DNA from 2 places in the Streptomyces sp. NPDC043726 genome. Region 1 is predicted to be linked to the other one. Evidence: riboswitches for the same ligand, from Rfam matches in the RefSeq annotation. Region 1 holds a riboswitch; the other holds the start of a gene.
The links. A riboswitch is a leader RNA that binds a small molecule or an ion and turns the genes downstream of it on or off. The one in region 1 is predicted to bind glycine.

Region 1 (15,491 bases):
TGTTGGGCGCGCTTGACGCGCGGGGTCCGGAAGGCGGGGACGGCGTTGGCGATGGCTTCGACTCCGGTGAGGGCACTGCAGCCGGAGGCGAACGCCTTCAGCAACAGCAGCGCGCCGACGGTCGTGGCGTTGTCGGTGAGCACCGAGGCGTGCCCCTCGGCGGCGGCGGTGCTGACCGGCGCGGACCGGAAGAGGCCGACTCCTATCAGGACGAGGATCGAGCCGACGAAGACGACGGTCGGCGCGATGAACGCCCGCGCCGACTCCACGATGCCGCGCAGATTGACTCCGGTGATCAGCACCAGCACGCCGAGGCACAGCCACAGCCGCTCCGCGTAGAGCCCCGGGAAGGCTGAGGTCAGGGCGGCCACACCGGCGGTGACGGCGACGGCCACGTTGAGGACGTAGTCCAGCACGAGGGAGGCGGCGGCCACCAGGCTCGTCCGGGTGCCCAGATGCCTTTTGGCGACGGCGTACGACCCGCCGCCGTCCGGGAAGGCCGCGATGACCTGCCGGTACGAGGCGACCAGTACCGCCAGCAGGGCCGCGATGGCCAGCGTGACCGGCAGGGTGAAGCCGAGCCCATGGGCGCCGGCGGCGGCGAGGACCAGCACGATCGCCTCGGGCCCGTAGGCCACCGACGCCATGGCGTCCAGGGACAGCGCCGCCAGACCCGTGACGGCGGTGAGGCGATGGCGCTCGCCGGTGTCCGGCGGTTCCTCGCCGGCGGGGACGGCGTCCGGTTCGACGGTCAGCACGGACATGGACGGGTGCTCCTTCGTACGACGTTCGGGCCTTCAGGTTGGGTCCGGTCCGGTGAACGGCCGGCCTCTTCTTGCGCGTTCTTCGCGCCGATCTGGCCGACCCTGACGCGGCCTTGACGGGGCGCATCCCACGGCCCCGCTGCCAGGGCGTCAAGAAGGGGTGACGCCCCGTCAGGGTCGTGTCAAAGGTGTGCGGGACGGACGCGGCCGGTCCCTACCGTCAGCCGCATGGAACACAGCGAACTCACTGGCACTCCGGAACGACAGCGGGGCCAGGTGGTGGAGGACAGCCAGTGGGCACCCGACCTGCTCGACTCCGTGCGCTGCTCGGCCGCACTGCTCGGGCTGCTGCTGCTCGTCGGCAGGCTGGCCGGCGACCTCACGCCGTGGCGCACCGCCCTGTGGGTCGCGCTCTCCGGGCTGCTCTTCGGCGTGCTGTGTCCGGCGCGGATCACCGCGGGTGAGGGCTGGCTGGAGACCCGTGGGCTGCTGCGCACCCGGCGGGTCCGTACCGACCTGCTGGTGTCGGTGCGCTGCTTGGACGGGGTCGCCCAACGGCTCGTGCTGAGGGACGCGTTCGGCAACCGGGTCGAGCTGGACCCGCAGGTCCTGATGAACAACCCCGATCTGTGGCTCCGGCTCGACGAGGACGCCCGGCGATCCGTGTCCGCGGGCTCGCTGCTGTGCGGGGGCACGGCACTGCGTCGTATCGCCGAACGCATCGACCGCGAGACCGCGCGGACGGTGTTCAAGGTCTCGGGGCTGCGGTAACGATCCGCTGCCCGAGCACCACACTTCCCGACGACGCGCTCCAGGAATGACGCTGGGTGCCCGCCCCCGCGCCCCGGCGCCCTGCCCCCCGTACAGGGACAGGGGCCGCCCCGGACACCCGTAAGGCCCCCTGCCAGGTACACCTCGTACGGCGACCGGCCAGTCTTAACGGAAGCTTGACGCCGACAGCCCCCTCATCCGTGGGCCCGGGCGTCACTCTCCGCTTACGCTGGTGCCGCCACCGCGTGATGGCCGAAAAGCACACGCTGACCTGCGCATCAGGAGTCCCCCCATGGCCGTCACGGAGCAGCCCCCGCCCAGTCGCCTGCGCGCCTGGATGCTGGAGGGCCTGTCGGAGATGGGCAAGGGCTACGGACCCCAGGGCCCGCACGCCGAACCCGAGCCGGCCCACAAGGGTCAGCCCTGGTACCGGGTGATGTGCCTGACCGGCGTCGACTACTTCTCCACCCTCGGCTACCAGCCCGGCATCGCGGCCCTCGCGGCCGGCCTGCTGTCACCGATCGCGACCATCGTGCTGGTGATCGTCACCCTCGCCGGCGCCCTGCCCGTCTACCGGCGGGTCGCCGAGGAGAGCCCTCACGGCGAGGGCTCGATCGCGATGCTGGAACGGCTGCTGTCCTTCTGGAAGGGCAAGCTGTTCGTCCTCACCCTGCTCGGTTTCGCCGCCACCGACTTCCTGATCACCATCACGCTCTCGGCGGCGGACGCCTCGACCCACCTGGTCGAGAACCCGCACCTGAACGACGCCCTGCACGACAAGCAGCTGCTGATCACCCTCATCCTCGTCGCGCTGCTCGGCGCGGTGTTCCTCAAGGGCTTCCTGGAGGCGATCGGCGTCGCCGTCGCCCTGGTGGGGACCTATCTGGCGCTGAACGCGGTCGTCGTGGCGGTAGGCATCTACCACGTCGTCACCGAGGGACATGTCGTCACCGACTGGACCGACGCCCTGACCGCCGAGCACGGCAACGTCTTCGTCATGATCGGGATGGCCCTGATCGTCTTCCCGAAGCTCGCCCTCGGCCTCTCCGGCTTCGAGACCGGCGTCGCCGTGATGCCGCACGTCAGGGGCGACGAGGGGGACACCGAGGAACATCCCAGGGGCCGAATCCGGGACACCAAGAAGCTGCTCACCGCGGCCGCGCTGATCATGAGCTGCTTCCTGATCTGCACCAGCTTCATCACCACGCTGCTGATCCCGGAGAAGGAGTTCGAGGAGGGCGGCCAGGCCAACGGCCGCGCGCTCGCGTACCTGGCCCACGACTACCTGGGCAACGCCTTCGGCACGGTGTACGACGTCTCGACCATCGCCATCCTCTGGTTCGCCGGCGCCTCCGCGATGGCGGGCCTGCTGAACCTGATGCCCCGCTATCTGCCGCGCTACGGCATGGCCCCGCACTGGGCCCGCGCGGTGCGCCCGATGGTCATCGTCTTCACCCTGGTCGGCTTCCTGGTCACCTGGATCTTCGACGCCGACGTCGACGCGCAGGGCGGCGCCTACGCCACCGGCGTCCTGGTGCTGATCAGCTCCGCGGCCATCGCGGTGACCATCGCGGCCCGCAAGGCGGGCCAGCGGAACTGGACCATCGGCTTCGCCGTGATCTCGGCCGTGTTCCTCTACACGACGATCGTGAACGTCATCGAGCGTCCGGACGGTGTGAAGATCGGCGCCTGCTTCATCGCGGGCATCATCCTGATCTCGCTGCTCTCCCGGCTGCTGCGGGCCTTCGAGCTGCGCGTGACCAGCGTGACGCTCGACGACATGGCGGAACGATTCATCCGTGACATGGCCAGCCGGAAGATGCGGTTCATCGCCAACGAGCCCGACAACCGCGACCTGGCCGAGTACCGCGACAAGATCGAGCAGATCCGGCAGGACAACGACATCCCGAGCTCTGAGGACTTCGTCTTCGTCGAGGTGACGGTGACCGACCCCTCGGAGTTCGAGGCAGGTCTGACGGTCCGCGGCGAGGTCCTGCACAACCGCTACCGCGTCCTGACCCTGGAGTCCTCCTCCATCCCCAACGCCCTGGCCGCCCTGCTCCTCCACGTCCGCGACACGACGGGCTGCACCCCGCACATCTACTTCGAGTGGACCGAGGGCAGCCCCTTCGCCAACTTCCTCCGCTTCTTCCTCTTCGGCCAGGGCGAGGTCGCCCCGGTGACCCGAGAGGTCCTGCGCGAGGCCGAACCGGACCGAGCCCGCCGCCCACGCGTCCACACAGGCTGACAGGCGGACCGGAGCATCGCCCCGGCGTCCACGCCGAATGACCTGGTCGCCGGCCCACCCCCACCCCACCCGCACAGGCCGACACCGTGCCCGGAGGCACCACCCCCGAGCCCGCACAGCCCGACACCGCGGCCCGGACGCACCACCCCCACACCCGCCCGGCCGGCCGCGTGAGCGGGACGCACCGCCCCACCCCCGCCCGGGCCGACGCCCTATCGTGATCGGCATGCAGTCCTACACGATCGGCCAGGCCGCCCGGCTCCTCGGCGTTAGCCCGGACACCGCCCGCCGCTGGGCGGACGCGGGGCGGGTGGCGACCCACCGCGACGACAGCGGCCGACGGCTCATCGACGGGCGGGACCTGGCCGCCTTCTCCGTGGAACTCGCCAAGACGGCGACCGCGCCAGACGAGGAGGCCCCCTACACCTCCGCCCGCAACGCCTTCCCCGGCATCGTGACCGCGATCAAGCTCGGTGACGTGGCGGCCCAGGTCGAGATCCAGGCGGGCCAGCACCGCCTCGTCTCCCTGCTCACCCGCGAGGCCGTGGAGGAGCTGGGCCTGGAGGTCGGCATGGAGGCGACGGCCCGCGTGAAGTCGACAAACGTACACATCGACCGAACGTAGGCGCAGACCGCCCCGAGGCAGCCAGCATGGCGACGCAAACTCACACATACCCGGCATAATCCCCCCACCCGACTACCGTGGGACGCCCCATCCACCGCCCCCGAAGGCAAGGCGCCCCATGCCCCAGAGACTGAGCATCCGAAACCAGCTCCCCGGCACCGTCACCACCATCACCCCCGGCGAGGTCATGGCGACGGTCAGAGTCGTTCTCTCCGGCGGTCACAACATCACCGCCGCGATCACCAGGGAGGCCCTCGACGACCTGGCCCTCGCCCCGGGCAGCGCCGTACGCGTCCTGGTGAAGTCCACCGAGGTCGCCCTCGCCACCGCCCCCGTCTCGGGAGTGTCGATCCGCAATCAGCTCCCGGGCAACGTCAGCACCGTCAGTACCGGCCCCTCGATGACCGCCGTCAAGATCACGGTGACCGGCGGCGAACTGACCGCCGCCATCACCACCGACGCGGCCACCGCCCTGGTCCTGACCCCCGGCGCCCCCGTCGTGGCCCTCATCAAGTCGACCGAGATCGCACTGGCGACCCCGTAGGACAACCGCAGGAAATGAAGCAGGGGCTCCACCCGAGCCGTAAAGCCCGGGCGGAGCCCCTCACGCGCTACCTACGCCGAATCAGTCCTCGTACGCGTCCAGCGGCGGGCACGAGCACACGAGGTTGCGGTCACCGAAGGCCTGGTCGATACGGCGCACCGGCGGCCAGTACTTGTCCGCGGCCGAGACACCGGCCGGGAACACGGCCTCCGTACGGCTGTACGCGTGCTCCCACTCCCCGCCCAGCGCGGCGGAGGTGTGCGGAGCGTTCCGCAGCGGGTTGTCATCCGCGGCCCACTCCCCGGCACCGACCTTCTCGATCTCCGCGCGAATCGCGATCATCGCCTCGCAGAACCGGTCCAGCTCGCCGAGGTCCTCGGACTCGGTCGGCTCGATCATCAGCGTGCCGGCCACCGGGAAGGACATCGTCGGCGCGTGGAAGCCGTAGTCGATGAGCCGCTTGGCCACGTCGTCGACGCTCACCCCGGTCGCCTTCGTCAGCGGCCGCAGATCGATGATGCACTCGTGCGCGACCAGACCGCCCGGCCCGTTGTAGAGCACCGGATAGTGCGGCTCGAGCCGCTTGGCGATGTAGTTGGCGGACAGCACGGCCACCTGCGTGGCCCGCTTCAGCCCCTCGCCGCCCATGAGCCGGACGTACGCCCACGAGATCGGCAGGATCCCGGCCGAACCCCACGGCGCCGCCGAGATCGGCCCGACCCCGGTCTCCGGCCCGGCGGCCGGCTGCATCGGGTGGTTGGGCAGGTACGGCGCCAGGTGCTCGCGCACCGCCACCGGACCGACGCCCGGACCGCCGCCGCCGTGCGGGATGCAGAAGGTCTTGTGCAGGTTCAGATGCGAGACGTCACCACCGAAGTGCCCCGGCTTGGCCAGCCCCACCAGGGCGTTGAGGTTGGCGCCGTCGACGTAGACCTGCCCGCCCGCCTCGTGCACCTGCGCGCAGATGTCGGCGACGTGCTCCTCGAAGACACCGTGCGTCGAGGGGTACGTGATCATCAGCACCGACAGCTCGTCGCGGTACTGCTCGATCTTCGCCCGCAGGTCCTCGACGTCGATCTCGCCGTCCCCGGCGGTCTTGACGACGACGACCTTCATCCCGGCCATCACGGCGCTGGCGGCGTTGGTGCCGTGCGCGGAGGAGGGAATGAGGCAGACGGTCCGCTGCTCGTCCCCGTTGGCGCGGTGGTACCCGCGTACGGCGAGCAGACCGGCCAGCTCACCCTGCGACCCGGCGTTGGGCTGCAGCGAGACCTTGTCGTAGCCGGTGACCTCGGCGAGACGCTCCTCCAGCTCACGGATCAGCGTGAGGTAGCCCTCCGCCTGCTCGGCGGGGGCGAAGGGGTGCAGCTGCCCGAACTCGGGCCAGGTGACCGGCTCCATCTCGGTCGTGGCGTTGAGCTTCATCGTGCAGGAGCCCAACGGGATCATGCCGCGGTCGAGCGCGTAGTCACGGTCCGCGAGGCGGCGCAGGTAGCGCAGCATCGCGGTCTCGGAACGGTGCTCGTGGAAGACCGGGTGGGTCAGGTACTCGTCACCGCGCAGGGCCTCCTGCGACAGCGCGTCCTCGACCTCGGCGTCCAGCGCCTCGATGTCCCCCTCGACGCCGAACGCGCTCCACACGGCGGCCAGCTGGGCCCGCGCGGTGGTCTCGTCGCAGGCGGCGGAGACGTGGTCGGCGTCGACGAGCCGCAGGTTGACGCCGTTCTCGCGAGCGGCGGCGACGACCTCGGCGGCCCGCCCGGGAACCCGCGCGGTGACCGTGTCGAAGAAGGAACCGTGCACGACCTCCACGCCGCCCGCGGTGAGCCCCGCGGCGAGGATCGTGGCGTACCGGTGCACGCGCCGGGCGATGCTCTTCAGCCCCTCGGGGCCGTGGTAGACGGCGTACATCCCGGCCATGACGGCGAGCAGCACCTGCGCCGTGCAGATGTTGCTGGTCGCCTTCTCACGCCGGATGTGCTGCTCACGCGTCTGGAGCGCGAGCCGGTAGGCCCTGTTCCCGTCCGCGTCCACGGACACGCCGACGAGCCGTCCGGGCAGGCTGCGCGCGAACTTCTCGTGCACGGCCATGTAGCCGGCGTGCGGTCCGCCGAAGCCCATCGGAACACCGAAGCGCTGCGTGGTGCCCACCGCGATGTCCGCGCCCAGCTCACCGGGGGACGTCAGCAGCGTCAGCGCGAGCAGATCGGCGGCGACGGTGACGAGCGCGCCGAGCTCATGGGCCTGCTCGATGACGGCCTTGATGTCCCGTACGGCCCCGGAGGCGCCGGGGTACTGGAGGAGTACGCCGTTGATCTCGCGGGAGGCGATCTCGGCCGGGATGCCCGCGCTGAGGTCGGCGACGACGACCTCGACGCCGGTCGGCTCGGCGCGGGTCTCGATCACGGCGATGGTCTGCGGCAGGACGTCCGCGTCGACCAGGAAGAGGCCCTTCTTGTTCTTGCCCATGCGCCGGGACAGGGCCATGGCCTCGGCCGCGGCGGTCCCCTCGTCGAGCAGGGAGGCACCGGAGGTGGGCAGCCCCGTGAGGTCGGCGACCGTGGTCTGGAAGTTCAGCAGCGCCTCGAGCCGCCCCTGCGAGATCTCCGGCTGGTACGGCGTGTAGGCGGTGTACCAGGCCGGGTTCTCCATCACGTTCCGCAGGATCACCGGCGGGGTGAAGGTCCCGTAGTAACCGAGTCCGATCATGGAATCGAGGACCTGATTACGGTCGGCGAGCGACCGCAGCTCGGCCAGCACCTCGGCCTCGGTACGCGCTCCCGGCAGATCGAGGGAGTCGGCGTTCTTGATCACGTCCGGCACCGCGGCGGCGGTGAGCTCGTCGAGCGATCCGTACCCGACCTGGGCCAGCATCTTGGCCCGAGCCTCGTGGTCAGGGCCGATATGACGCTGCTCGAAGGGAATGCCCTGTTCGAGCTCTGCGAGCGGAATGCGGTGGGCGGTCATTGCGGAGGCCTCCTGGTCTGACGCGACCTGCGAGGGGTACCACGGCGCGGGTACCCGGACGGCCTCCCCCTCTGTCATCTCAACCTGAGAGCTTCACCGGGGCCCGAGGGCACCCGGCTTTCACCGTCGGTGAGAGCGGAAGCCGTTGACACCCGCTCTGCTTTCCAGAGTGACCTCGTCCGTGCGGTACGTGGGCCTGAGAGATTCCGGGGAGGATTTGCTCCTTCGGCGCCTCCGATGATGTCTGGAGGACTCTCCCGCACGGGGTCAGCAGCCGCTGCCAGGGTACCAGCGAGGTCAACGACCGGGCGTTCGAGTGGCCGCTTCACCCAATGTGCTCTTTCGTAGTGCTTACGGATGAGTTGCGACCAAGTGGAGGGCCCGTGCAGACCGACATCGATCCGCGCAACCTGATCGGCCGCAAGGCGTTCGACCGCAACGGCACGAAGATCGGCACGATCGACGAGGTCTACCTCGACGACGCGACCGGAGTACCGGAGTGGGCCGCCATACGCACCGGCCTCTTCAGCAGGGACGCCTTCGTCCCCCTGGAACCCAGCAAGCTGATCGAGGGCACCCTGCACGTCCCCTTCGAACGCGCCCTGATCAAGGACGCCCCCGACTTCGGAGTGGGCCGCCACCTCTCCCCCGAACAGGAACTCCAGCTCTACCACCACTACGGCCTGGACATCGCCCCGCCCCCATCCCCGGACCACGACTTCGGCAACTTGGCAGGCACGGAAGACGCGGACACATGACTCCGCTGCCGGGCAGCGGCGGGCGGTCGTGCCGCTGGGGCGGCCCGCGCAGCCAGAGAAGCGGCACCCCGCGAGCGCGGGCGAGCACCAGCCCCCTCCGACCTCACCCTCTGGTCACGCCCCGACCCCGTCCACCGGCACATCGGGTCTGACCGACACCAAGGGCAATGGCTCCGCGACCGAGAGCTCCGGATCGTCCACCCGAAACGTCCGCACCCTCCCCGGCTCGGATTCCGGCGTCTCGAACCGCACGGTCACCCGCCCCAGCCCGCTCCCCTGCACCCATCCGTGCCCGAACTCCGCATGCCGCACGTCATGCCCCGCGACCCACCGCCGCTCGGCGGCCTCGACCACCGCCGAGCCCGCAGCCTCACTCCCCGCGTCCCCCTCCTCCGCCCCGCCCTCCGTGGCCAGCTCCCCCGCGGCCTGCGCGAACAGGTCCTCCTGCGTGTAATCAGCGAGCCCGCTCACCCCCACCCCCAGCAGCCGCACACCCCCCGTGGTGTCCACCGACTCCAGCAACCGGGCAGCCGCCTCCCGCACCACCGAAGGATCGTCCGTGGGCCCCCGCAAGGTCTCGGACCGCGTCAGCGTCGAGAAGTCGTACCGCCGCACCTTCAGCACGATCGTCCGCCCTGACAGCCCGGCGCCCCGCAGCCGCCGCACACACCGATCAGCCAGCCGCTGCACCTCGAGCCCCACCCGCACCCGGTCGTGGATGTCGACGTCGTACGTGTCCTCCACGGACACCGACTTCGTCTCCCGCTCGGCCACCACGGGCCGCTCGTCCCGGGCCAGCGCCATCGCGTACAGCGCGTGCCCATGCGCCTTCCCGAGCAGCCGTACGAGCTCGTCCTCCCCCGCCTCGGCCAGCTCGTCGACCGTATGGATCCCGGCCCGCCGCAGATGGTCCCCCGTGGCCGGCCCCACCCCCGGCAGGGTCCGCACCGACATCGGCCCGAGCAGCGCCCGCTCGGTCCCCGGCTCGATCAGCACCAGCCCGTCCGGCTTGGCCTGCTCCGAGGCGATCTTCGCGAGCATCTTGGACGCCGCGAGCCCCACCGACCCCGTCAGCCCCGTGACGGCCCGTATGTCGGCGCGCAGCTTCACGCCCGCCAGCCGCGCCGACTCCGCGTCCCAGGCCGCTCCCCCGGCCTCCAGATCCACGAAGGCCTCATCCAGACTCAGCGGCTCCACCAGTGGCGACAGGGCCCTGAGCAGCCCCATGACCTGCTCGCTGATCGACCGGTAGAACCCGAAGCGCGGCACCAGATACGCGGCGTTCGGCGCCAGCCGCCGCGCCTGCGCCATGGGCATCGCCGAGTTCACCCCGAAGACGCGGGCCTCGTACGACGCCGTCGCCACCACCCCACGCGGCCCGAGCCCGCCGACGATCACTGCCTTCCCGCGCAGACTCGGCTTGGACGCCTGCTCCGCCGAGGCGAAGAAGGCATCCATGTCGAGGTGCAGGATCGTCGGGGCGCTTCTCACATCTCCGATGCTGCCCTACGCCACTGACAATGCCCCCGGAGCGCGACCGCCCGGCTTTCAGCCGCCTGGCGATCAGACCACCCGGCGCTCTCAGACCGCCCGGTTCCGCCGCCGCGCCAGCTCGTCCGCCGGATTGTGGCCGACGAGCGTCTCGCCGGTGTCGATCCGCTCCCCGTGCAGCTGGGACAGCGCGCTCTCGACGTCCCGCCACACCACCCCGACCGCGATGCCGAAGATGCCCTGACCGCCCTGGAGCAGCGCGTGGACCTCGTCGGGCGAGGTGCACTCGTAGACCGTGGCACCGTCGCTCATGAGCGTCATCCGCTCCAGATCACGAAAGCCCCGCTCCCGCAGATGCTGCACGGCGGTACGGATGTTCTGCAGCGACACCCCGGTGTCCAGGAACCGCTTGACGATCTTCAGGACGACGACGTCCCGAAAGCTGTACAGGCGCTGCGTCCCCGACCCGTACGCGGGCCGCACACTCGGCTCGACGAGCCCGGTGCGCGCCCAGTAGTCCAGTTGCCGATAGGTGATGCCGGCGGCCGCACAGGCCGTCGGCCCGCGGTAACCGATCTGCTCCGACGCCATGGACGTCGCCCCTCCGCTGCTCGGCACGGCCGCCGGTCGCTGCGGAGCGTGGTCGGCCGCGCTGCCGTGAAGCGGGTACGGACCGCTCTCCCCGAGACTGCGTCCGGGGGCACCCCCAGCCGTACCGTCGCCGCTGCTTCTCACGCCGACCTCCGTCCTTGACCTGCCTTCTCGACGGTAGGCAGTCACCAGGGGTGCGTCAACGATCGCCACACTCGGCACGCCGAGTGATAATCACCCTAGGAGTGGTTTCCCGTACCCAACCGCGGGGAAAGGCTAGCCGAATGCACTGGGGCCGGGCCGCAGGACGCTCTCACTCGCCGCTGGCAATTGCCGCGGCCCGAGCCGTCGGCCGCCCCTGACCGCCCCTCGCGAACCGCTGGTCAGCCGGGGCGCCCGGGCGCCTCACTGGCTGCTGGTGCCGAAGTCCTCGGGCGAGATCTGGTCGAGGAACTCGCGGAACTTCTCCACCTCGTCCTCCTGCTCGTCGGGGATGGCGATGCCGGCGTCGTCGAGCACTCCGTCGCTGCCGTAGATCGGCGTTCCGGTGCGCAATGCCAGCGCTATGGCATCGGACGGGCGGGCGCTCACCTCGACGCCGCTGGCGAAGACCAGCTCCGCGTAGAAGACGCCTTCACGCAGGTCGGTGATGCGCACTTCGGTGAGCTCCTGGCCGACGGCCTCCAGCACGTCCTTGAACAGGTCGTGGGTCAGCGGTCGTGCGGGGGCCATGCCCTGCTGGGCGAAGGCGATGGCCGTCGCCTCCCCCGGCCCGATCCAGATGGGGAGGTAGCGGTCGCCTCCCACTTCGCGCAGGAGCACGATCGGTTGGTTGGAGGGCATTTCGACCCGGACACCTACGACATCGAGCTCGTTCACACAGCAACCCTAGGCCGTGCTCGGGATGTTTGGGTAGTCGGGCAGGAAACGGGCGGCCGATCCGGCCCTCCGCGCCCTCCGGCTCAGGGCAGCCGCACCCCGAGCGCGGTCTTCACGAGCGCGGCGTGCAGCTTCACCGTGAGCCCCGCCAGCTCCTTCGTACGGGCCTCGGCCAGCGCCCTGGTCTGCGGGTTGCGGTGGCGCCTGAGCGGCGCCACGACCTGGTCCACGAGCCCGGCCTCACGGTCCGCGGCGGCCTTCATGACACGCAGATGGCGCGGCTCGATCCCGAACCGCCCCAGTTCGGTGACGAGAGCGGCCACGGTGACCGCCTCGGCGTCGTACGCCCCGTCCGGCAGCGGCGCGATCAGCCCGTACGACTCCCACTCCTCGAGTTCCCGCTCATCGATCTCCGCGGCGGCCAGCAGCTCGCTCCGCCCGATCCGAGCGGCCGTGGGGGCCTCGGAGAGCTCCGGGCCGCCCTCACCGTCCCGCTGACGGCCCACGGTCGGCAGGGGTACGGCCTCTCCGCGCTCCATGGCGTCCAGGTGCTCCCTGATCACCTTCAGGGGCAGATAGTGGTCCCGCTGCATCCTCAGCACATGGCCGAGCCGCTCGACGTCACCCGCGCTGAACTTGCGGTACCCCGACGGGGTCCGCCGCGGCTCGACAAGGCCCTCGGACTCCAGGAACCGGATCTTGGAGATGGTGACTTCGGGGAACTCGTCGCGCAGCACGTTCAGCACCGTGCCGATGCTCATCAGCCCGCTGTCCGTGGCGGCGGTGCCGTGTCCGGCACCGCCGCTCGGTGTATGAAGCATGGACCTTCTCCGGGGGAGGGTCAGTAGCCTCGCTGGCTCGCGTAGAAGACCAGCCGGTACTTGCCGATCTGCACCTCGTCACCGTTCGACAGATCGACCTGGTCGATGCGCTCGCGGTTGACGTACGTGCCGTTCAGACTGCCCACGTCGGCCACCGTGAACGAGCCGTCCGGGCTCCGGCGGAACTCCACGTGCCGACGCGAGACGGTGACGTCGTCCAGGAAGATGTCGCTCTGCGGGTGACGGCCAGCGGTCGTCAGGTCGCTGTCCAGCAGGAAGCGGCTGCCCGAGTTCGGCCCACGGCGCACCACCAGGAGCGCGGAGCCGAGCGGCAGCGCCTCGACGGCCGCCTGCGCCTCGGGGGACAGCGCCGGGATCGGCGTCTGCCCGGTGGCCTCGGCCTCGTAAGCCTCGAGACCGGAGATGGAGATCGTGGACGTGGTCTCGGACGGACGCTCGGGCACGGCACCCGCCCGCAGCGGAGCACCGCAGTTGGAACAGAAGCGACTGTTCTCCGCGTTGCGGTTACCGCACCTCGTGCACACCAGGGCCGACATGGACGGATCCTCCTGCCGCGGCTGCCCCGCCGGGGCATTGGACGCGTACGGGTCGGCGGAGAACCCTCCACCCGTACTTGAGGTTGACGGTTGCCCGAAACCTATGCCTCCGGACTGGGCAGGGTCAACAGACGGCGCGCCCTGACCTCCGGAAATGTCCCCGCCCGGACCACCGACCTGGTCCCGGAACAGCGGCCGCTGGCCCTCTGCGTCAGGCTGCGCGCGGTGACGAGCAGTGGCATTTTCGTTGCCCTGCCGCGCGCTCTTGCCGAACAACTTCGCAAACAACTTCACGGGCGATTCCCCTTGACTGAAACAGACCCGCCCGTGGGGCAGGACGAACCCTGACTGCACACTCCGGCCGACCCGGACATCCTCACAACGTCCGTATCCACCAGACAGTTTCCACCACGCACCACCCATTCGGTGCGCCGACCCCCCGCAACCTCATGCCCTCGCCGGACGTCCCCCATGCACCGCCGATTCACTGCGAGGACGACCGAGCGTAGTCAGGCCGCTCCGCGGCTCGCAAGGCGTCCACAACGATCTTGTCCGACCGCTCGACAGTCACGGTGGCCTGCTCCTTCTCGAGAGTCTGCACCACGCCTCCAGGGATGTTGAGCGCCGGTTCGAGATCCTGCGGCTTGCCGATGACCTTGAAACGATAGGGCGCGTTGATCTTGTTCCCGTCGACGCTCACGGAGTTCCCCGAATCCGTCAGATAGGTACCCGCCACCACGCGTACCCCGTTCACCTGGATCGCCTCCGCGCCGGCCGCACGCAACTCCTGAATGGCGTCGAGCAGCATGTCCGCCTCGACCGTCCCCTTCGTGTCGTCGATGGTCACCGTGATGCCGGGTCCCTGCGCGGCCACCGTGCCCGCCAGAATGCCGAGTTGCCGCTCCTTCTCGACGGTCTGCCTGCGAGCCTCCTCGGCCTGGTTCGAACTGTTCTCCAGTTCGTCCCGCTGCTTCTCGAGTCCCTGCTTCTCGTCCTCAAGACGCTGAGTACGGTCGTCCAGTTCATCGAGGATGCGGACAAGATCCTCCTGGCGTGCGCCGCGCAGGGCGTCGTCCCCGTCACTGTTGGACGCGACCTGCACCGCCAGACCGAAGCCGAGGCCGAACAGCAGCAGGGCGACGATCAGTTGGGCCCGGGTGACCCGCGGCGGCCACAGCCCCTTGGCGAGCCGCTGGCGGCCGGTGAGCTCGGTCTTGGCCTCGGGCGCCGGCGGCGCTGTCTCGGACACCGGGGGCGGGACCTCGTCGGGCAACTGCTTGCGGAGTCCGGTCTCGGGCGTCTCGTCCTGGTTGCTCATCGCCCTCACGCCCGGAACACGTGCCGTCGGATCGCCGCGGCGTTCGAGAAGATACGGATGCCGAGGACCACGACGACACCGGTGGACAGCTGCGCCCCCACGCCCAACTTGTCGCCCAGGAACACGATCAGCGCGGCCACGACCACGTTGGACAGGAACGAGACCACGAAGACCTTGTCGTCGAAGATGCCGTCGAGCATGGCCCGCAGACCACCGAAGACGGCGTCCAGCGCCGCGACGACGGCGATCGGCAGATAAGGCTCGACGACCGCCGGAACCTCAGGCCGGACCAACAGGCCGGCCACGACTCCCACGACGAGGCCCAGTACGGCGATCACGATGTGCCCTTCTCGGTGTTCTCGGTGTTCGGCTTTGCTGTTCGTACGGTCACACTGGGTGCGGCGGGCAGCCGGAGATCGTCCTCCGTGGAGATGGCGGTCCGGATGCCGAAGCTCTCCTGCAGGGCATGCAGATACAGCCCGTCCGCGCTGTCCTGGAACCTGCTGCTCAGCTGCTCCCCGTCCCCCACCGCGAGCACCGTGTACGGCGGCACCAGCGGCTTGTTGTCGACCAGTATGGCGTCACCGGCTGCCCTGATCGCCGACAGCGCCGTCAGCCGCTGTCCGTTGATCGAGATGGCCTCGGCCCCCGACTCCCACAGCCCGTTGACCACCCGCTGCATGTCCCGGTCCCGGACCCGACCGGTGTCGGAGAACCCGGTGGTCTCGCGCGGGTCCCCGTCACCGCCCCCACTGGAGTCCTTGGCGTCGTTCACGACCAGTTTCACGCCAGGACCGTGCACCTCGAGGGCTCCGGCGAGGATGCCCACCAGCTCGGCCTGCTCACCGCCGCTCTCCTTGAGTGCCTCGCGCTGGCGCGCGCTCACGTCGTCACGCAGCTTGTCGACACTGTCCTCGAGCTTGTCCGCGGCCTCGGTCTCCTGATCGATCCGGTCGATCAGCTCCTCGCGCTCCTTCGCCACCACGGGAGCCGCGACCCGCGCCTGAGCCGCACCCACGGTGACGACCAGAGCCGCGAGCACCAAGCCGGCCGCGAGCCCCAGCTTCGCCCGGAGCGTCTTCGGCAGGCCGCCGTCAGCGGCCTTCTTCCGGGCCGCCGCCTCGGCATAGCCGTCGTCGAGGCTGTGGTCCATGACG
Region 2 (15,491 bases), on a different contig from region 1:
CCCACCGCGGCACCGGTCTTGGACAGTTCGGTCACGAGAGCCTCACCCGCGGGTCGGCGGCGGCGTACAAGAGGTCCACCAGGAAGTTTGCGATCACGACGAAGAAGGCGGCGAGCAGGGTGACGCCGAGGATCGGGGGCAGGTCGTTGTCCTGGATGGCCTTCACGGCGTACTCGCCGATGCCGTGCAGGGAGAACACGTACTCGGTGATGACGGCGCCGCCGAGCAGCAGTCCGAGGTCCATGCCGAAGACGGTGATGATCGGGGTCAGCGCGGCCCGGAGCCCGTGCCGTGCGACCACCTTGCGCTCCCGCAGGCCCTTGGCGCGAGCCGTGCGGATGAAGTCCTCGTTCATCGTCTCCAGCATGCCCGAGCGGGTGAGCCGTGCGTAGATGGCGGAGTACAGCAGAGCGAGCGAACACCACGCCGGGAAGAGGGTGTTGGCCCACTGCGCCGGGTTCTCGGTGAACGGGACGTACGTGCGGCCGAAGATCGGCCACTCGATGGTGAAGAGCAGGATCGCCAGGCTGCCCGTGAAGAACATGGGGAGCGAGACACCGGCGAGCGCGATACCCATGAAGGTGCGGTCGAGGAGCGAGCGCGGCTTGAGCGCCGAGATCACACCGGCCGTGACACCGCCGATCAGCCACATGACTGCGGCACCGACGGCCAGGGACAGCGTCACCGGCAGGCGGTCGGTGAGCTGCGGCCAGACCTCGACGTGCGTCTTGAAGGAGTAGCCGAAGCACGGCGCGTTGCACTGCGCCGTGGTGGGGCCCAGGTCATAGGTGGCGCCGGCGACGATCCCCTTGATGAAGTCCCAGTACTGGACGTACACGGGCTGGTCGAGACCGAGGTTCTGCTTGACCGCTGCGATGTCGGCCTTCGTGGGGCTCTTCCCGATGTACTGCTGGGCCAGCTGGTCGGCCGTCTGGCCGGCGAGCCGGGGCAGCAGGAAGAAGATCGCGAAGGTGACCGCGGTGACGACCAGCAGCAGGATCACTGCCGCGATCATCCGGCGGAGGATATACGAGATCACGGGGATCGGCGCTGGTGCCCGCGGGCCGCTGAGCCCGCGGGCACCAATGCCTTCACCTACCTTCCGGGGCTACTTCTTGGTCGTGCCGATGTTGAGGTAGTCGTACTGACCGCTGAAGGCCGCCGTCGAGACCAGGTTGGTGAAGCCGGCCGGGCGGTACAGCAGGACCTTGAAGTAGGACAGCGGAACGAGGGCCGCCTCCTCCATCGTCTTCTTGTCGATCTCGGCGTAGAGGCTGTTGCGCTCGGCCTCGTCCTCGGTCGCGATCGCCTTCTCGAGCATCGAGTTGATGTCCGCGTTGTCGAGCTGCGACAGGTTGGTGTTGCCGGACTCGCCGATCGCGTCACCGTGCAGGATCTGCTGCTCGAAGCCGTAACCGGACGGCCAGTCAGCACCCCACTGCATCATGTGCAGGCCGATGTTCTCCTTCTTGTTGAACTTCGGCACACCCGCGTTGTCGGTGAAGTACTTGCCCGAGGGGTACTGCTTCAGCGTGGCCTCGATGCCGGCCGCCTTCAGCGAGTTGATGATCGCGGTGGCCGCGTCGATCTCCTGCGGACGGTCGCTGCGCGCCGAGATGTTGGTCTTGATGGTGTCCTTGCCGCAGGCCTTCAGCTGCTCCTTGGCCTTGGCGACGTCACCCTTGTTGCCGGGGGTGGCGTAGACGTCGGACTTCTCGTAGCCCGGGATGTCCGGCGGCAGGACGGTCGTGGCGATGTCACCGCGGATCGGGCCGCCGAGGGCGGTCTGCACCGAGACCTTGTCGACCGCGTACTGCACGGCCTTGCGGCACTCGACCTTGTCGAAGGGCGCGAGCTTGGTGTTGATCGCCATGTAGACCAGACGGCCACCGTAGGTGTTGTCGGTGTTGGCCTTCAGGTCCGCCTTGTTGACGACCTTCGCCTGCGTCGCGGCCTGGACGCCACCGCCACCGAGGTCGATGGCCGTGCCGGCCATGACGTCCTGGTCGATGGTCTCGGCGTTGACCTTCAGCTTGACGACGATCTTGTCCGGGTACTGCTTGCGCAGCGGGTCGGTCTTGGCGTCCCAGTTCTCGTTGCGGACGAGGACGACCTGCTTGCCCTCCTCGTAGCTCTCGAACTTGTACGAGCCCGAGGACACGACGTTCTTGACGTAGTCGACGCCGGTGTCCTTCGCCTTCGGCACGGGGGCCGTCTGCGGGGTGGCGACGAGGTAGTCGAACTCCTGGAAGGCGCGGTTGAGCTTGAAGACGATCGTGGTGTCGTCCGGCGTCTCGATGGACGCGATGCCCTTGTCGCTCTTGTCCTTGTACGGGCCCTTGTACTTCTCGCCGCCCTCGAGGAACTGCTGGAAGTAGTTGGGGCCGAGGGAGAGCACGTCACGCGCGAAGTTCGAGCGCTCCACCGCGTACTTGACGTCCTTGGACGTGATCGGCGTGCCGTCCTCGTACTTGAGGCCCTCACGCAGCTTGTACGTCCAGGTCTTGCCGCCGTCGCTGGGCTCACCCGGCGCCGACGCGAGGTCCGGGACCAGCTCGTTGCCGGCCTCACCGGCGGCGGGCTTGAACGTCATCAGCGGACGGGCGTACAGCCGGGAGAGGTTGTACATGTACGCGTAGTACGTGTTGCCCGGGTCGAAGGAGTCCGGCACGTCCGAGTACTCGTACGTGACCGTGCCCCCCTTCGCGTCCGAGGCGTTGACGACACCCTTGGTCGCTGCGTTGGCACCGGCCGACTTGTTGTTGCCGTCGCCATTGTCATTGTTGTCATCGGCCTTGCTGCAACCCGAAAGCACCAGGCTCACAGTGCCGATAGCCGCGATGGCGGCCAGCGCTGACCTTCGCATGATGGTCTGCTTCCCCTCCATAGGTGGAAACTTGATGGGCTCACGACGCGGCCGCATGTCAGCGGCTGCGCGGGTCGAGAGCGTCACGGAGTCCGTCGCCGAGCAGGTTGAACGCCAGGACGGTGACGAAGATGGCGAGGCCCGGCACGATCATGAACTGCGGGTCGACCTCGTAGAAGTTGACCGCCTCGCTGAGCATGCCGCCCCACGACGCCTGCGGGGGCTGGATGCCGACGCCGAGGAAGCTCAGGCTGGCCTCGAAAAGGATGTTCGTCGGGATGAGCAGCGTCGAGTAGACGATGATCGGGCCGACCAGGTTCGGGAGCAGCTCCCGGAAGAGGATGTACGGGCCCTTGGCGCCCATGCCCCGGGAGGCGTCGACGAACTCGCGCTCCCTGAGGGCCAGGGTCTGGCCACGGACGATACGGCCCAGGTACGGCCAGTTGAAGAAGCCGATGATGAAGATCAACACGCCGATGTGCAGCGGCAGACCCTCGAGGCCGAAGGCACCGCCCTGCAGCGTCGCCGAGATGGCGATGGCGAAGAGCAGCAGCGGGAAGGCGAGGAAGGTGTCCATCAGACGGCTGATGATCGTGTCCACGCGACCGCCGTAGTAGCCGGCGATCACACCGAGGACCGTGCCGATGGTGTTCGACAGGATGGTGGCCCCGAACGCGACGACCAGGGACACCCAGGAGCCCTCCAGGATGCGGGTGGCGATGTCCCGGCCGAACTTGGGCTCGACGCCCAGCGGGTGGTCCATGCTCATCCCGCCGAAGTCCCCGAGGGGCAGCGAGGTGTTGGGGTCAATCAGGTCCTGGTTGAAGGCGTTGGGGTCGAGACCGAAGAGGGCCTGGATGGGCCGGGACAGGACGGCGAGCAGCACCAGCAGGATGACGACGATGCCGCCGGTCACGGCGAGCTTGTCCTTCTTGAATCGGGACCAGGCGATCTGCCCAAGGGAACGGCCCTCGATCTGCCCCTTGTCGGCGCCGCTGAGCACAGCCTCAGGCTGTGCCTCGGCTGCCCCGCTGGTCTCGATCGGTGCGGTCACAGTGACCCGACCCCTCTCGCCGGTGGTGACCGGCCTACACCCGCCGTGGATTACGGCTTTGTCGACTTGCGCTCGATCACAGGATCGACCGATCCCGTGTCTGAGTCGGGAGTCTTCAGCGTCGTCACGATCACCCGCCAGGTCTGGCGGTGAAAGTATGCGTAACCGTGATGATGCGATAGGGATTCCGTTATCCGAACAGGGGATAGCGCACCCCGGACGGTAGGGAGTTGGGACACATCGGGCGTTCCATGACGTTCGGCATCATCTACGCGCGCAGAAATGTGTCGGGGACGTGAAAGAGCCGACGGTCCGTCACACGTCAGTATCCGCCGTGCGCCGGAGGGTAGCCGTACCCGGCGGGTGCCTGGGCCGCGTGCGCCTCACGGTCGTAGAACGGGCGGGCGCTCGCCCGCATCCACATCGCGACCGGGTCGTACTCGTCGGACATCGCCACCGTCGAGACCGGCAGGCCGTCCGGGACCGCGCCGATGGACTGCTGCATCATCGCGCGCACCGAGTCCACGGCGGGCGGGCTGGTGTCGTACACATCCAGTCCGATGGCGAGATACGGCGCCCCGAGCGCCGGCTGCACCCAGGCGCGGCGCAGGGTGCGGACGGCCGGGGTGCGGTGGGCGTTCTGCGCGAGCAGGGCGTAGAAGTGCGGGATCTCGATGCCGGGTTCGGAAAGGCGCAGCGGCCCGGCCGGCTGGCGGTCGAGGCCGGTGGCGATCCGGCGCAGATCGAGCCAGGGGATGCCGACACCGCCGCCCGGGGCGTGCGGGTTCAGCCAGAGGCCGAAGTGGTCCGGGTACAGGGTGCGGGCGACGTCGATGCCGTCCACGACCTCGTAGGAACGGTTCCAGCCGCTCGCCGACAACTCCTGGGCGGAGGTGACACACGGGGCATAGCCGTAGTTCTCGACCTCCATGTTCCCGTACTGGGCGTCCGGGGAGCCGGCCTGGCCGTGCCACAACAGCATCCAGATCTGGCCGGAGTTCGGGGTCGCGAGCGCGCGCAGGAGCGCCTCGTAGGCGTCGTACCGCCCGGGCGTGACCTGGCGCAGCATGTGCTCGACCTGACCGGCCGCGATGCCGCTGGCGCTCACCTGTACCGCCCCTTCATCTTCACTCTCGCCCGAGCCGTGACCCTAGCTTAAGCCCGCCTAATCACTCGGGACTTGCCGTGGTCGTGCGAGTGCGGCTTCGGTCGTGGCCGGTCGCGCGGTTCCCCGCGCCCCTGGGTGTGTCGGCTAACCCTGTGTGTAGAAGGGCCGTACCTTCTCGCGCATCCACACCACCACCGGGTCCTGGGCCGCCATGTCCAGCAGGATGAGGTTCACCGGCCACCTCGTCGGCACCCTGCCCAGGGCCCTGCCCAAAGCATCCATCGGGAGCGTGCGGAGGTCGCCCTCCCAATTGGAGAGTTCCACTCCCACGAACATCACGGGATCCGCCGTTTCGACGGTCGCCAGACAGCGGCGGGCCGTCGTCACGACTCCCGTGGCGGCGAACTCTGCCGAGGCCGCGGCCAGGAAGTCGACCGGGTCGTCCTGCCAGTCCGGCTCGTACAGCTTGACCCGGCCGCCGCTCGCGGGGCCGTCGAGCGGAGTGCGGCCGACCCGGCACAGCTCGGCCACCGCGACCGGCGGGAGAGGTATCCCCACCACCCCGTCGGGGTTGACCGCGATCCCGACCTGCGGGGGCAGGCCGCGGGCGAACTCCACCGCGGGGGCGATGGTGTACGACATGTGCGCGCCGACGACCTGGCGGAACTGCTCCTCGGAGCTGAAGACCGGGACATAGGCCTGGCCCTCGATCTCCAGCGTGGGCAGGTCCAGCGGGCCGCTGTTCGGGCCGCCGCCGGACGGGAGCGGGACCCAGAGGAAGCTGCGCCCGAGGACCTCGATGATCCGGCCGCCCGCCGAGGGCACGCCGAGGGAGGCGGAGAGCACCTCCTCCAGCTCGTTGCCGGGCCATCCGCCGTGCGGATGGGGGTGTGCCTGCGCCGGAAAGTCCGCGGGGAGATCCGCCGGGAAGTCCATCTGTCTGACCGCCTGCCGTGAACCACTGCTGTGGCTGAAAAGGCTAACGCCTCCCGGCGGGCCGGGAATCAGCCGGAAGCGGACCCGCACTCAGCCGGACCCGGACCCGGACCCGGACCAGGCCGGAAGCGGACCCGGACCCGGCCGGAATCAGCCCGTGAAGCCGATCCGGCGCAGCGCGCCCGCCGCGGGTCGGTCGATCAGCACCGCCGAACCACAGCCCTGGGGCAGCTCGCCCTTCTCCACCGCGCGCAGCAGCCGCCCGGCCGCCGTGCGGTGCCGCAGGAAGGCGTACCGGGACACGCCCCGGCCGCGCTCCCGCTGGCCCTCCAGGGCCTGGTCCGGGGTGACGTCCAGCACGAGCAGGTGCAGGGTGCCACCCCGGCGCCGGGCCTCGCGGGCGAGCCATCCGCGTACCCAGGCCTGCGTACCGCAGTCGTGCACGACGACACCCTTGCCGGAGCGCAGCGCGCGCCACAGACCGGCGTAGTGGGCCAGCCGGACGAGGGGACGGTAGACGGCGTAGGGAAGGAAGCCGGGCATGCGGGCGTCCCAGCGGTCCCGGGTGTCCTGCGAGTCGATCCGGGCACCCTTCACGGCTCGCTTCATCAAGGTGGACTTGCCGCTGCCGGGCAGACCGGTGATCACGACGAGGTCCTGGGGCCCGAAGAGCAGCGCGTGCGGGCTGCGACCGCCGCGCTCCCGCAGATCGCGTACGACCGGGGCGCGGCCCTCGAGAACGGGGGCAGCCGGCTGCCGGGGCACCGCGATGCCCGTGGTGGTCGCGTACGCCGTGGTCCTGTTCAACGTGATCGTCCTCCCCTGGGTCAGGTAGAGCACCTGCCCGTTGAGCGTAAAGAGAAGGTAATGCCGTGCGCCTTCCGTTTCTGTACGCGTACCGCCACAGCCCGGTTACAGATGCGGCCCTGCCGTACCGGACCGATGCGTGCAATGATGTCCGCGCCAACTGCATACCGGCCGTTTGAATCCGCGCGGGAGAGTTCCCAGCCTTGAGCTGGGGCGCCGAAGGAGCAAGTCCCTCCCTTGAATCTCTCAGGCCCCGTTACCGCGCGGGCGAGGCACATCTGAAAAGCGGACCGCCGTCGCCGGTGGTCCCACCCAAGGTGCAAGTCATGCCCCGATGAGGTCATGACGAACCTCTCAGGTTCCGATGACAGATGGGGAGGAACGACCTCGCCGTCATGCCTTGGGAGACACACGTCCGATGAGCAGTCCTGAACCCCGCCGTACCGCCCTCGATGCCCTGCATCGGTCGCTCGGCGCGACGATGACCGACTTCGCCGGCTGGGACATGCCGCTGCGCTACGGCTCCGAGCGTGACGAGCACAACGCCGTGCGCACCAGGGCCGGCCTCTTCGACCTCTCCCACATGGGCGAGATCACGGTGACCGGACCGCAGGCGGCCCAGCTGCTGAACTTCGCCCTGGTCGGCAACATCGCCTCCGTCGGTGTCGGCCGCGCCCGCTACACCATGATCTGCCGCGCCGACGGCGGCATCCTGGACGACCTGATCGTCTACCGGCTCGCGGAGACCGAGTACATGGTCGTCGCCAACGCCTCGAACGCCCAGGTCGTGCTGGACGCCCTGGTGGATCGTTCCGCCGGTTTCGACGCCGAGGTCCGCGACGACCGGGACGCGTACGCGCTGATCGCCGTCCAGGGCCCCGAGTCCCCGGGCATCCTGAAGTCGCTCACCGACGCCGACCTCGACGGCCTGAAGTACTACGCGGGCCTGCCCGGCACCGTCGCGGGCGTCCCGGCGCTGATCGCGCGCACCGGGTACACCGGTGAGGACGGCTTCGAGCTGTTCGTGAAGCCCTCGGACGCCGAGACGCTGTGGCAGGCGCTGACCGAGGCCGGCGCGCCCGTCGGCCTGGTCCCCTGCGGCCTGTCCTGCCGGGACACCCTGCGCCTGGAAGCGGGCATGCCGCTGTACGGGCACGAGCTGACGACCGGCCTCACCCCCTTCGACGCCGGGCTCGGCCGGGTGGTCAAGTTCGAGAAGGAGGGCGACTTCGTCGGGCGCGAGGCGCTCACCGAGGCCGCCGCCCGCGCGGAGAGCAACCCGCCGCGCGTCCTCGTCGGCCTGATCGCCGAGGGCCGCCGGGTCCCGCGCGCCGGGTACCCGGTCGTCGCGGCCGGCCAGGTCATCGGCGAGATCACCTCCGGCGCCCCCTCCCCCACGCTGGGCAAGCCGATCGCCATGGCCTACGTCGACGCCGCGCACGCGGCGCCCGGCACGGCAGGTGTCGGCGTGGACATCCGGGGCAGTCACGAGCCGTACGAGGTCGTGGCGCTGCCGTTCTACAAGCGCCAGAAGTAGTCGCCTGCAGGCGCCAGACATGCCGCCGTAGGTGATGCTGAGCACATCACCGCTGCTCACGCACGCCTCCAGCAGTCCCCCATTCATCAGCACTCCCCCGCGTACAGGAGAATTCAGGCCATGAGCAACCCCCAGCAGCTGCGCTACAGCAAGGAGCACGAGTGGCTGTCGGTCGCCGAGGACGGCGTCTCGACGGTCGGCATCACGGAGTTCGCGGCCAACGCGCTCGGTGACGTCGTCTACGCCCAGCTCCCCGAGGTCGGCTCCACGGTGGCCGCGGGCGAGTCCTGTGGCGAGCTGGAGTCCACCAAGTCGGTCAGCGACCTGTACTCCCCGGTCAGCGGTGAGGTCACCGAGATCAACGAGGACGTCGTCAACGACCCGTCGCTGGTGAACTCCGCCCCCTTCGAGGGCGGCTGGCTGTTCAAGGTACGCGTGGCGGAGGAGCCGGGCGACCTGCTCTCCGCCGACGAGTACACCGCCTTCTCCGCCGGCTGAGGATCGTAGATGACTCTTCTCAACACTCCCCTGCACGAGCTCGACCCGGAGATCGCCGCCGCGGTCGACGCCGAGGTGGGCCGTCAGCAGTCCACGCTCGAGATGATCGCCTCGGAGAACTTCGCTCCGCTCGCCGTCATGGAGGCCCAGGGCTCGGTCCTGACCAACAAGTACGCCGAGGGCTACCCGGGCCGCCGCTACTACGGCGGCTGCGAGCACGTCGACGTCGCCGAGCAGATCGCCATCGACCGGGTCAAGGACCTGTTCGGCGCCGCCTACGCCAACGTCCAGCCGCACTCCGGTGCCTCCGCCAACCAGGCCGCGCTGTTCGCGCTGGCCCAGCCCGGCGACACCATCCTCGGCCTGGACCTGGCCCACGGCGGCCACCTCACCCACGGCATGCGTCTGAACTTCTCCGGCAAGCAGTTCAACGTGGTCGCCTACCACGTCGACGAGGCCGGACTGGTCGACATGGCCGAGGTCGAGCGCCTGGCCAAGGAGCACCGCCCCAAGGTGATCATCGCCGGCTGGTCGGCCTACCCCCGTCAGCTGGACTTCGCCGAGTTCCGGCGGATCGCCGACGAGGTCGAGGCCTACCTGTGGGTCGACATGGCCCACTTCGCCGGCCTGGTCGCCGCCGGGCTGCACCCCAACCCGGTCCCGCACGCCGACGTGGTCACCTCCACCACCCACAAGACCCTCGGCGGCCCGCGCGGCGGCATCATCCTCGCCCGCGGCACCGAGTTCGCCAAGAAGCTGAACTCCTCGGTCTTCCCCGGCTTCCAGGGCGGCCCGCTGGAACACGTGATCGCCGCGAAGGCGGTCTCCTTCAAGGTCGCGGCCTCGGAGGACTTCAAGGAGCGCCAGCGGCGTACGGTGGAGGGTGCGCGCATCCTCGCCGAGCGGCTGACCGCCCCCGACGCCCGGGAGGCCGGGGTGAACGTCCTGTCCGGCGGCACGGACGTGCACCTGATCCTCGTCGACCTGCGCGAGTCCGAGCTGGACGGCCAGCAGGCCGAGGACCGACTCCACGAGGTCGGCATCACGGTCAACCGCAACGCCGTCCCCAACGACCCGCGCCCGCCGATGGTGACCTCGGGTCTGCGGATCGGCACCCCGGCCCTGGCCACCCGCGGCTTCACCGCCGAGGACTTCGCCGAGGTCGCCGACGTGATCGCACAGGCACTGAAGCCGTCCTACGACGTCGAGGCGCTGAAGGCCCGGGTCACGGCGCTCGCTGACAAGCACCCGCTGTATCCCGGTTTGAGCAAGTAGTAGTTCCCTGGTGGGGGGCGCCCGACGACGTGCGCCCCCTGCCCTCTCTGGAGGAGTTCCCGTGGCCATCTCGGTCTTCGACCTGTTCTCGATCGGCATCGGCCCGTCGAGCTCCCACACGGTCGGCCCGATGCGGGCGGCGCGCATGTTCGCGCGCCGCGTGCGCAACGAAGGGCTGCTGGAGTCCGTCACCTCGGTCCGCTGCGAGCTGTACGGCTCCCTCGGCGCGACCGGGCACGGCCACGGCACGCCGAAGGCGGTGCTGCTCGGCCTGGAGGGCGCCTCGCCGCGCACGGTGAACGTGGAGACGGCGGACGACCGGGTGGAGACGATCAAGTCCGAGGGCCGCCTCTCGCTCCTGGGCGAGCGCGAGATCGCGTTCTCCTTCGACGACGACCTGGTCCTGCACCGGCGCGAGGTGCTCCCGTACCACGCCAACGGCATGACGATATGGGCGTACGACGCGACGGGCGCCGAGCTGCTGTCGAAGACGTACTACTCGGTCGGCGGCGGCTTCGTCGTGGACGAGGACGCGGTGGGCGCCGACCGGATCAAGCTCGACGACACCGTGCTGAAGTACCCCTTCCGCACCGGCGACGAGCTGCTGCGCCTGACGAAGGAGACGGGTCTTTCGATCTCGTCCCTGATGCTGGAGAACGAGCGGGCCTGGCGGACCGAGGAGGAGATCCGCGAGGGCCTGCTGGAGATCTGGCGGGTGATGCAGGCGTGCGTCTCGCGCGGTATGTCGCGGGAGGGCATCCTGCCGGGCGGCCTGCGCGTACGCCGCAGGGCCTCGGTCTCCGCCCGCCAGCTGCGGGCGGAGGGCGACCCGCTGGCGCACGCGATGGAGTGGATCACGCTCTACGCGATGGCGGTGAACGAGGAGAACGCGGCCGGGGGCCGGGTGGTGACCGCCCCCACGAACGGCGCCGCGGGCATCATCCCGGCGGTCCTGCACTACTACATCAACTTCGTGCCGGGCGCGGACGAGGACGGAGTCGTCCGCTTCCTGCTGGCCGCGGGCGCGATCGGCATGCTCTTCAAGGAGAACGCGTCCATCTCCGGCGCCGAGGTCGGCTGTCAGGGCGAGGTGGGCTCGGCGTGCTCGATGGCGGCGGGCGCGCTGGCCGAGGTGCTCGGCGGCTCCCCGGAGCAGGTGGAGAACGCGGCCGAGATCGGCATGGAGCACAACCTCGGCCTGACCTGCGACCCGGTCGGCGGCCTCGTCCAGATCCCGTGCATCGAGCGCAACGGCATGGCCGCGGTGAAGGCGGTCACGGCGGCGAAGATGGCGATGCGCGGCGACGGTTCGCACAAGGTGTCCCTGGACAAGGTCATCAAGACGATGAAGGACACGGGCGCGGACATGAGCGTCAAGTACAAGGAGACGGCGCGGGGGGGCCTGGCGGTCAACATCATCGAGTGCTGAGGGAATAGGCCCTGACCTGCGCGTTCGTGTCTTTCAGCGCTGTCGGGGCCTCCTGCTCACGCGGCGGAAAGCCCCTTGGAGACTCCCTGGGACAGGCGTGAAAGTACCTGAAAAGTCCCTGGGACATCCCGCTGGAAGGGGCTTTTGACCTGCAGGTTCGCGGCACGTGATCAACGCCGGATGTGCCGCTGATGTCTCAAATCGATCCCCTACCCCCGCTCAAGGGGTGCCATTCGATACATGAACGCTGCGGAAACCCGCGCTTGGAGCAGCGGCCGGCCGACCTCTTCCCCACATTCACGACGACGCAGGCGCGGCAGGCCCTGCTCTCCCCTCGCGATCCGGCGCACTTGGTCACGGAGGGGGAGATAGACGAACTGTCTCGTGGGGTGTACCGGCGGGCAAACGCCCCCCGGAAGCGGCGCACGTGGATCTGCTGGCCGTGTGCGCACGGGCCCCTCGCGCCGTCTTGTGCGGTGAATCCTCCCTGGCCCCGCCTGAGCTGATCGACGACATCCCCGCAGCAGTACACATCGCCGTGCCGCGCGGTATACGCCCCCGACGATTTCCTACCCGCCGATGGTGGTGGCGCAGTACGCCGCGAAGACCTTCGCTCTCGGTATCGAACGGTTCGAAGCAGCCCCGGGAGACACTGCGCGTGTTCGTCGGCGCGGACGACGGCGAGGAAGGAGTGGGTCGGCATCGCGAGGGTGAACCTGCGGGCCCAGGCGGGACAGCGGCGGACCCACCCCATGGCCACCCGGAAGATGGCCGCCGCCCTGAAAGTCACCCTACGCCAGCTGTTGGGTCTGAACACCTACGGGCCCAGCTCATGCCCCGCGTCACGGCGGCCGCTCGTGCGGACCGGTTCCCCCTGTGGTGCGCGCACGTCACGGAAGTCCACCCGTGGGACGGCTCTGTCCGCCGTATCATGACGGCACACGGGAAGGAGCACCGTCCATGAGTGTCGAGGCGATCACGCACACCGAGTTCCCCGCGGGATACGTGGTGTTCTTCGGCACCGACGGAAAGATCATCATGACCCCGCAGAGCGAAGAGCACTCCAGCACGATCAGGTCGATGCAGATCGACTCTCTCGCCCTCGGCCGTCATGCGAAGGTCACCTCGGACGTCTACATCGACTTTCCCGCCGACGAGAACTCCGCCCCCGACCTGGCCATCCTGCGCGAGGACGCGCGCAAGGAGGGCAAGCGCTACAGCTTCGAGGACGTCCTGTTGATCTCGGAGGTCGTCTCCACGTCCTCGGCACGCAAGGATTACGACGACTGCACCGCGAAGTACGGCCGGTACGGGATCCCCGTCTACCTCGTCGTGGATCCCTACGCCCGGGAAGTCGTCCTGCACACCGAGCCCACCTCCAGCGGCTACAGCACCGCCCACACCCGCGCATACGGCACAGGCAAGCTCCCCATCCCCCTGGCCGACGGCCGCACCTTCACCCTCGACCTCGACGAACTCCCCCTGCCGGACCCAGAGCCCGACACTCACTAAGTCTCAGAAAACGCGCCCCGAAGCAGGAAGAGGCCCGGCAGCTGGTCGGCGCGCGCAGGATCATCGAAACCGCGACTGAAGAGCTCCACGCATTGGGGCACCCGGGGTTTGGTGATCACTCCCGGTGTTTCCCTGTTCTTCCAGCCTCATTCTGGCCCCAGGGAGGCCCGGCGGCGGGCTGGGCCGGGCCCCGTCGGGCAGGGTTTCAGTCGTCTTCCTCTGATGCCACTCACTCAGCCGCGGCTGTCCGCCTATTCGTCGCCGTTCCAGATGATGGGCACGGCTCCGACGGGTTCGAACCGGATGTCCGGGTTGCTGCTGTGGACCGGGGCGAAGAATCGGCGCTGAAGCACTGCGGCCCGGCCAGCCTCATCGGCAGTGATGTCCAGCACGGCCTGGGCTGCTTTGGGACACGCGGCGGCTAAGCGGTCGTAGTCGGTGAAGGACAGCACGAGTCCGGCGCCTTCGACCGCGTCGCCGTAGCCTCCGTAACAGGCCTCGTCGCCGAGGCAGTCGTTGAGGGCGTCCAGGTTGTTTCCGTAGTACTCGGGGAAGTGCAGCGCGGCAGCGATCGCTCGGTGCATGTCCTGTTCCGTGGTCCACTCGCCTGCTGCGAGGTGCACGACGCGGAAACCGAGTCCTCCGAGCCGCGCCACGGCTTGTGTGAGGAGTCGTCGACGCCAGAAGAGGGTGACGAATGTGTTGTTCATGTACTCGATGCCGGGAAGCCGGGTCGTTGCGGTGGTTGGCGCCGGATGGCGCGCCACATCGCCTCGGTAGGCGTCGAGGAGACGGAAGAACCCTTCGAAGGGAGTTGCGCCTTGGGGGCGCTGCCCTCGATGCCAGCCGCCTTCGGGATTCGAACCCGAGACCTCCGCATTATAAATGCAAGGCTCGCCGAAGCCATCGCATGCCGCCCGATCAGCAACTGCCCAATCCCGCAGGCGTCTTCCGCAGCATGGGATATGTTGCAGTCAGCCCTCGACAAGAAGTCCCCAAAGGGTCCCTGAGGTGATTCAAGGCAAGCCTGGGCAGGCCAAAAGTGCAGTTCAACCCCGTGATCAATAGCCGTCCATATGTCCGTCAAGTACAAGGAGAGGGCGCGGGGCGGGCTCGCGGTGAACATCATCGAGTGCTGAGCGTTCCGGCCGGGCGCAATTGGGGCATCAACAACTCCCGTCCCCCCACTCACACTTCAGGGAGTCCCCCACGATGTTGCGCGGCATCGACGTAAGCGCGTACCAGTCCTCGGCGTACGACACGGACGGCCTCTCCTTCGTCTTCATCAAGGCGACGGAGGGCCGTTCGTACGTCAACCCGAAGCTGGCGGCCCAGACGAAGCGAGCCCGTGAGGCGGGTCTGGTCGTCGGCTTCTACCACTTCCTCTGGCCCGGCAACCTCTCCGCCCAGGCCGACTACTTCGTCAAGCACGCCCCGGAGAAGGCGGGCGACATCCTCGCGGTCGACTGGGAGACGACGAGCGACGGAACGCACGCCAGCAACGCGGAGAAGGACCTCTTCATCCGCAAGGTGAAGGAACTGCGGCCGAACAATCCGGTCGTGCTGTACGCCAACCGCAATTACTGGCTGAACATCGATCGCACGTCCTACGCCGGCGACGGCCTCTGGATCGCCGACTACGTCACGGCGGGCAAGCCCCGCATCCGGGCCAAGTGGCGCTTCCACCAGTACACGGACGATCCGCTGGACCGGAACGTGGCGGACTTCGCGAGCAAGGCCGCGCTGCGGGAGTGGGCCCAGAACAGCTGAGCGGTCGGCCTCAGGCCGTGAACTCCGGCTTGCGGTCCGGGGAGGCCTCCGCCAGGGCCTTGGTGACTTCCTCGATTCCCGCCCGCAGGCCGTAGACGGGGGTGTCGGGCTGCTGGCGCCAGGAGTCGTCGATGCCGCCCGCGTCGACCGTGTCGTAGCCGAGTTCGTCGATCAGGGCGCGGACCTTCGTCTTGGCCGCCTCGTCGTCGCCGGCGACCGGGAGGGCCATGCGGTCGGGGTCGCCGGCCGGGCGGTGGCGGTCCAGGATGTCCTGGGCGTACGTGCCGTTGAAGGCCTTGATCACCGGGTGGCCCAACTGGCGTTCGGTCCAGCGGCTTTCCGTCAGGCCCTCGTCCTCGATCCCGGCGATCTTCCCGTCCCGCTGCTGGGGGTAGTAGTTGCCGGTGTCGATGACCGCGACTCCCTCTGCGGCCCCCTCCAGGACTCCGGCGGGCAGCTCCGGTACGGCCTTCAGCGGGACGGTGACCACGACGATCTCGGCGCCCCGCGCGGCCTCCTCCACCGGTACCGCGGTCGCCCCGGTCTCCGCCACCAGCTCGGTGAGCGTCTGGGGTCCGCGTGAGTTGGCGACGGACACCTCATGGCCGAGGGCGGTCAGCCGCCGGGTGAGGTTGCCGCCGATGTTGCCCGCGCCGATGATGCCGATCTTCATGAGAGTTCCGCCTTCCAGGGTTGATG

Region 2: it holds a riboswitch for glycine, as region 1 does, so the genes downstream of both, gcvT (glycine cleavage system aminomethyltransferase GcvT) here and gcvP (aminomethyl-transferring glycine dehydrogenase) in region 1, are expected to answer to the same signal.

What each region holds. Positions count from the first base shown of each region.
Region 1 is NZ_JBWKCI010000029.1:3,607-19,097, reverse strand. It holds gene AC068Z_RS42170 (APC family permease) at 1-764, opposite strand, end outside; gene AC068Z_RS42165 (hypothetical protein) at 993-1,535, shown strand; gene AC068Z_RS42160 (APC family permease) at 1,828-3,783, shown strand; gene AC068Z_RS42155 (TOBE domain-containing protein) at 4,010-4,408, shown strand; gene AC068Z_RS42150 (TOBE domain-containing protein) at 4,527-4,952, shown strand; gene gcvP (aminomethyl-transferring glycine dehydrogenase) at 5,034-7,919, opposite strand; glycine riboswitch at 8,094-8,189, opposite strand; gene AC068Z_RS42140 (PRC-barrel domain-containing protein) at 8,303-8,677, shown strand; gene AC068Z_RS42135 (DNA polymerase IV) at 8,792-10,168, opposite strand; gene AC068Z_RS42130 (MerR family transcriptional regulator) at 10,259-10,903, opposite strand; gene AC068Z_RS42125 (bifunctional nuclease family protein) at 11,165-11,638, opposite strand; gene ftsR (transcriptional regulator FtsR) at 11,722-12,459, opposite strand; gene AC068Z_RS42115 (FHA domain-containing protein) at 12,480-13,439, opposite strand; gene AC068Z_RS42110 (DUF881 domain-containing protein) at 13,501-14,334, opposite strand; gene AC068Z_RS42105 (small basic family protein) at 14,340-14,672, opposite strand; gene AC068Z_RS42100 (DUF881 domain-containing protein) at 14,669-15,491, opposite strand, start outside.
Region 2 is NZ_JBWKCI010000012.1:30,514-46,004, reverse strand. It holds gene AC068Z_RS31235 (ABC transporter ATP-binding protein) at 1-35, opposite strand, end outside; gene AC068Z_RS31230 (ABC transporter permease) at 32-1,039, opposite strand; gene AC068Z_RS31225 (ABC transporter substrate-binding protein) at 1,109-2,866, opposite strand; gene AC068Z_RS31220 (ABC transporter permease) at 2,925-3,920, opposite strand; gene AC068Z_RS31215 (enhanced serine sensitivity protein SseB C-terminal domain-containing protein) at 4,243-5,028, opposite strand; gene AC068Z_RS31210 (enhanced serine sensitivity protein SseB) at 5,173-5,964, opposite strand; gene AC068Z_RS31205 (AAA family ATPase) at 6,115-6,777, opposite strand; glycine riboswitch at 6,948-7,043, shown strand; glycine riboswitch at 7,044-7,152, shown strand; gene gcvT (glycine cleavage system aminomethyltransferase GcvT) at 7,190-8,308, shown strand; gene gcvH (glycine cleavage system protein GcvH) at 8,429-8,806, shown strand; gene glyA (serine hydroxymethyltransferase) at 8,816-10,081, shown strand; gene AC068Z_RS31185 (L-serine ammonia-lyase) at 10,143-11,510, shown strand; gene AC068Z_RS31180 (Uma2 family endonuclease) at 12,471-13,022, shown strand; gene AC068Z_RS31175 (barstar family protein) at 13,274-13,789, opposite strand; gene AC068Z_RS31170 (glycoside hydrolase family 25 protein) at 14,235-14,792, shown strand; gene AC068Z_RS31165 (NADPH-dependent F420 reductase) at 14,803-15,465, opposite strand.